Regions from separate parts of the Oxalobacter vibrioformis genome, predicted to be linked through region 2. Evidence: predicted binding sites of a transcription regulator. Region 2 holds the regulator's gene; the other holds the start of a gene.
What was found. Region 2 encodes sigma-54, which starts transcription at its own class of promoters, with help from an activator protein. Its sites were predicted from a motif close to TGGCANGNAANCTGCTTT; they were not measured.
Positions count from the first base shown of each region.

Region 1: glnK (P-II family nitrogen regulator) is a predicted target of sigma-54. The motif match lies at 1,221-1,238, and genes of this name have one in related genera.

Region 1 is NZ_CP098242.1:423,728-426,888, forward strand. It holds gene NB640_RS02165 (ammonium transporter) at 1-764, opposite strand, end outside; gene glnK (P-II family nitrogen regulator) at 841-1,179, opposite strand; gene NB640_RS02175 (flagellin N-terminal helical domain-containing protein) at 1,505-3,106, shown strand.
Region 2 is NZ_CP098242.1:848,587-851,747, reverse strand. It holds tRNA gene NB640_RS04235 (tRNA-Pro) at 1-69, opposite strand, end outside; gene NB640_RS04230 (CYTH domain-containing protein) at 248-727, shown strand; gene hpf (ribosome hibernation-promoting factor, HPF/YfiA family) at 789-1,133, opposite strand; gene rpoN (RNA polymerase factor sigma-54) at 1,214-2,635, opposite strand; gene lptB (LPS export ABC transporter ATP-binding protein) at 2,648-3,161, opposite strand, start outside.

The DNA of each region.
Region 1 (3,161 bases), 420 kb from region 2:
CCGAACCAGCCGACCCACAGAAGCGAAGCACCCACCATCGTCAGTGTCAGAGAATGCGGCGTAAATGACTCGCGGCCAAAGCCAATGCGCCTGCCCACCATATAAGCACCGATAAGCCCGGCAATCCCTGCATTGATATGCACCACCGTGCCGCCAGCAAAGTCCAGCGCGCCATCGGCATTGAGAAAGCCGCCCCCCCATACGATATGTGCCATCGGTACATAACTGAAGGTAAACCACAGGAAAATGAAAACCAGCACGGCGCAAAACTTCATCCTCTCGGCAAAAGCGCCCACTATCAGTGCACAGGTAATCCCCGCAAAGGTGCATTGAAAAGCCACAAATACATATTCCGGTATGGTCGAAAGCGTTTGAGACAGCGTATCAGGCGTGATTCCCATGAGGAAAGCCTTGCCAAAATCACCGATGATGGCGCCCTTCCCTGAAAAAGCCAGGGTGTAGCCATACAGACACCACAACACCGATGTCAGCGAAAAAATCACAAACACCTGCATCAGGACTGACAGCATATTCTTGCTGCGCGCCAGCCCGCCATAAAAGAGAGCAAGACCCGGAATAATCATCAGGATAACCAGCATCGTCGATGTCAGCATCCAGGCCGTATCACCGGCGGAAAGCACAGCAGGTGCGGCCTGAGCTACTTCAGCCGCACCTGCTGTTACAACGGCAACGGAATTTGCTACAGCACTTTCCTGTGCCATGGCCAGTCTCGAAAAAACCAGGCACTGAAACGCCACCAGCATGCAGGGCAAACCCAAAAGCCTTGTGCCTGCGCTTTTTAAACAGGAAATAGCATATTTCATATCATCCATCCTTTCCTCACAACGCCTCATCACCTGTTTCACCTGTGCGGATGCGAACCACTTCCTTCAGGTCAAACACAAAAATCTTGCCATCTCCGATCTTGCCGGTTGTCGCCGTCTCCTGGACAACTTCCAGTACCTGCTCAAGCATGGCATCAGATACCGCCACCTCCACCTTCACCTTGGGCAGGAAATCCACTACATACTCTGCACCCCGATACAACTCTGTATGCCCCTTCTGTCGGCCAAACCCTTTCACTTCGGTTACCGTCATTCCCTGTATCCCGATTGATGAAAGCCCCTCCCTTACTTCATCCAGCTTGAAGGGTTTGATAATTGCACTTACAAATTTCATGACTTCCTCCTTTTTGGAAAACAAACACCCCTACCCATACACAAGCAAGAATCATGCCAACCTGAAATTGACGGAAGACCTGACCGAAAAAAGGCGGAAACGACAAATGCCTGCTTCCCCTTGTGAATGAATGATTGGGTGATCCGCATTCCCTGCAGAATCCACTAACAAATCGCCGTGAAAGCCGCTACAGATGAAGCTTGCGACATTATTGTCAATCCGGTATTAACGCAAAAAGTCGAAAAAACCAGTAAATCCAAAAGCTTAGGCTGGATTTCCTCTGCGAAAGATAACTTCGACAACCTGAAAGACAAAGGAGGGCACCATGCCTCAAATCATCAACACCAATATCAGTTCGCTGAATTCCCAGCGTCACCTGAACAATACACAGTCGTCCCTGTCCACAGCCCTTGAGCGCCTGTCTTCCGGCAAGCGCATCAACAGCGCGAAAGACGACGCGGCAGGCCTCGGTATTTCTTCTCGCATGACCACCCAGGTCAACGGCATGAACCAGGCGATCCGCAATGCCCGTGACGGTATCTCCCTTGGCCAGACGGCAGAGGGCGCGCTGTCCACGTCAGCTGACATGCTCCAGCGTATCCGGACTCTGGCCGTGCAGTCATCCAACGCCACGAACGCTTCGCTGGATCGGCAGGCAATCCAGGATGAGGTTAACCAACTGGTATCCGAGCTCAACCGGATTGCCACCACGACGACCTTCAACGGGCAGAGCCTGCTGAATGGCACGATGGGCACCCAGAATTACCAGGTTGGCTTCAATGCGGGAGATATCATTTCTGCCGGCGGCATGAACTTTTTGACGAATGTCTACGGCAACAACCGGGTCACCACCGATAACGTAGCAGCGGCAGCAGTTGACGCGGGAGGTACTCCCCCGGGCAGTTATCCCAAGGTGTCAACGATTGCTGAAGATAAAGATATCACCATTAACGGCAGTATCGGCTCGGCCATATACAAGACCGTATTGGGGGATACTGCAAAAACCATTGCTGCCTCGGTCAATGCGCTTTCCTCGAAGACTGGCGTGACTGCCAGCGCCAAAACGGAAGCGTTTATGAATACTTTCACAGCAGATGAATCGTACTCGATCACCTTGTTTGGTGACAACAAGAAAACTTCTGTCAATGTCTCGTTCACCATCGGATCGAATGAAAAACAGGCGGATTCGTATGCCGCAGCTGTCAATGCGATCAACGCACAAAGTTCCAAGACCGGTATTACAGCGGAATACCATGAGGTTCTTGATCCTGCGACGAATGTCGTATCAGACCAGGGCATCAAGCTGACCCATGCCTCCGGTGAAAACATCATGGTGGGTCTCACCAAAGACATCACAGCGCCGGCCACAGCTCCCAAGCTTAATACCTTCAAGGGGAACGGAACAATAGAGGAGGGTGCAGATTTAGATGAACTCACCAATCTTTCAAGTGATACGGATAAGCCTTGGGAAGGAGCCATTGTCGCGGCTGGTGTGCTGACCTTCGACTCTGACAAAAGCTTTTCTGTCACTGGCCTGGATGATGTCGGCTTTTCTGATAAATACACCATAGCAGGCGGGACAACGGAAATTGATGTTGGAAATTCCCGATTGAATTCCGTATCAAGCCTGGATGTAACCGATTTCAATAAGGCCCAGTTGGCCATTGCGATTGCCGATGCGGCCATCAATATTGTCAACAATGAAATGGCCCGCTACGGTGCGCTCCAGGCCCGCTTTGAAGCCACGATCAAGAATCTGGAAGTCAACAGCGAAAATACCAGCAACGCCCGGAGTCGCATCCTGGATGCCGACTATGCAGCCGAGACCGCGGAACTCTCTCGTGCGTCGATCCTGCAGCAGGCCGGTACCGCCATGCTGGCGCAGGCCAACCAGATGCCACAGACCGTCCTGTCACTGATCGGCTAAGCGTTGTGGGAAAGCCGGTAAACGCCGGCTTTCCCCATCGGACAAGGAGGCACAC
Region 2 (3,161 bases):
ACGGTGTGATTCGAACACACGACCCCTTGCACCCCATGCAAGTACGCTACCAGGCTGCGCTACGCCCCGACATCTCTTTATTATACCAGTTGTTACTGAAGCTTTCATGCTCCTTCATAGGGGAAAAGAAAGAAATATCAGGGGAAGGACCTGCTCTTTTCAGGAGGGAAAACACGCTTTATTGAATGGGTTTGATGGACCGGCACGATATGGTATAAAAGCTTTTCGATTGATAAGGGCAATGGCAATGGGAGTAGAGATTGAACGCAAGTTTTTGCTGGCGAATGACGGGTGGAAAAACAGGGTAAAGGGAGACACCATCCGGCAGGGATACCTGTCAGCGGATCATGATCGTGTGGTGCGTATCCGGGTCATGAACCAGCAAGCCTTTGTTACCATCAAAAGCAGTACAGACGGGTTATTCAGGAACGAATGGGAATATCCGATTCCGCTCGAAGATGCACAGGAGATGCTGGAGAACCTTTGTGTCAGGCCCCTTATTGAAAAGGTTCGTTACCGGATTCCTCATGACGGCATGATATGGGAAGTCGATGAATTTTTTGGGGAAAATGCCGGGCTTGTCATTGCGGAAATCGAGCTGGAGGCTGTGGATCAGACATTTGACCTGCCGGACTGGGTGGGGCGGGAAGTAACGGAAGACCCTCACTACTACAATACCAACCTGATGCGTAATCCGTATCAGGCATGGAGCGATAAGGGAAAATAAAACCGGCATCAAAAAAGGCGCAACGTGATGCGCCTTCTTGCTGATTGACCTGATGCAGGGATCAGGACGGCAAGTCGCTTGGCAGATTTTTCACGGACTCACGTCCATGTTCTTTTGATTTTGTTTTGTGTTTCACAATCTGCCGATCCAGTTTATCCATCAGAATATCAATCGCAGCATACAGATCCTGTGCAGCACTTTCTGCATGTATCGTCTTGCCACTTATGTTCATTTTGATCTCTGCCCGTTGTCTCTTGTCCTTGTCTGAATTATTGTCCACAGCCAACAGGACAGAGATGTCGATCACGTTGTCAAAATTCCGTTTCATCCGGTTCAGCTTGTTTTCTACATGACTGCGGATGGCCGGTGTTACTTCGAGATGATGTCCACTGATCGTGAGATTCATAAGTTTCTCCTAAAGATTGTCATCAGTTATCACCTGTTAAAACAGCATTCGGGTGATGTTTTTTGCTCTGCCAATGGAAGTTACAGAGACAGAGACTTTCGCATATGAGCGGAAGGAATTTTCAGGGTTTCGCGGTATTTCGCGACGGTTCGACGGGCAATCACCAATCCCTGTTCTCCCAGTATCTGTGCGATTCGGTTGTCTGATAAGGGTTTTTTCTGGTCTTCTGCTCCTATAAGTTGCCGGATTCGTTCCCGAATGGCTGTTGATGAAACGGTGTTGCCTGATTCCGTTGTCAGATGGCTTCCGAAAAAGGACTTCAGTTCAACTATACCATGCGGCGTGTGCATGTATTTCTGGTTTGTCACACGGGAAATCGTGCTCTCGTGCAGTTCTAGTGTATCAGCTATTTCGTGCAATACAAGTGGCCTCATCGATATGGGGCCATCAGAAAAGAACGGCTGCTGTCTTTCCGCAATGGCCTGTCCTGTTTTGAGAATGGTCTCATAACGCTGCTGCAGGTTGCGGATAAACCAGTTTGCTTCCTGTAACTGTGTATTCATGGTTTGGCGGTTTTCCGCATTTTTCATGATGTCGGCATACAGGGAGCTGATGCGGATCTTTGGCAGGGCTGCCGGATTCAGTCCGATTTGCCACTGGCCATCCTGATAAAAGGCCAGCAGTTCCGGCACCAGGGTATGGGCTTTTTCAGCAGAAAAGGATGCTGCAGGATGCGGATCACAGGAATGGATGGCTTTTCGGGCATCTGTCAGATCTTCATCATCGCAATCCAGCAGCTTCTTCAGCCGGGAAAAATCCCGTCGGGCCAAAAGAGGCAGATGATTTTCAACAATCGTAATGGCTCTTTTACGCGTGACATAAGGCAGTCCCGGCAGTTTTTTCAACTGGATAGCGAGGCATTCGACGCTGTTTCTTGCCGCAATGCCGGGAGGCTCGAGATCCTGCACTTGCCTTAAGGCCGTTTCCAGCTCGGACCGCTGGATATTGAGCGCTTCAGGTAGCCACTCAAGCATCTCGTCAAGCGTCTCAATGAGGAAGCCGTTTTCATCCAGCGCATCAATAATCAGCTCAGCCAGAGCCAACTGACGCTGCTCATTCAAACGCATGTGTATCTGGGTTGTCAGATGCTCTCGCAGAGAAGGGGATGGGGCTTCCATCGGGGAAGCCATATCGTCATTATTAGGAACCTGTGCGGTATGGGACGGGCTCCGGAAGTCCAGAGACCCATCAGCCGGCGCTTCGCTATCAATTGTTACCCGATTTGCGGCAGATTCGTTGCTGATAAGTGTGTCATCCGCGGTGAGATGCAGTGCACTGTCCAGCAGGTTGTCCACGCGTTCCAGAAACGGATTATCTTCCAGCGCCTTTTCAATTTCCAGGTTGAGGCTGGTGGCTGACAGCTGTAAAAGCCGGATGGCGCGCTGTAGACGGGGAGTGAGCGCAAGTTGCTGTGTAAGGCGGGATTGCTGTTTCAGTTTCATGCGCTCTTGTCTTTACAGCCGGAAGTTTTCTCCCAGGTAGACCCGCCGGACAGATTCATCCATGATGATTTCTTCCGGATGACCCTTGGCTAAAACGGTGCCCTGATTGATGATGTAGGCATGATCACAGATGCCGAGCGTTTCACGCACATTGTGGTCCGTGATCAGCACCCCGATTCCCCGTTCTTTCAAAAAGCGCACAATACGCTGAATTTCAATGACGGCAATCGGATCAATACCGGCAAAGGGTTCATCCAGCAGAATGAACTGTGGGTCTGTTGCCAAAGCACGGGCGATTTCAACACGGCGTCTTTCACCACCGGAAAGGGAAGAGGCGGAGTTTTCCCGCAGCTTTTCAATCTGGAGCTCAGCCAGTAACGCATCAAGCCGGGTTTCTATTTCATATTTTGAAAACGGTTGCCCATCCTTGTGCTGGAGTTCCAGCACGGCGCGAATATTGTCTTGAACATTCAGCTTGCGGAAAACGGAAGCTTCCTGCGGCAGGTAGGAAAGGCCCATCGCGGCT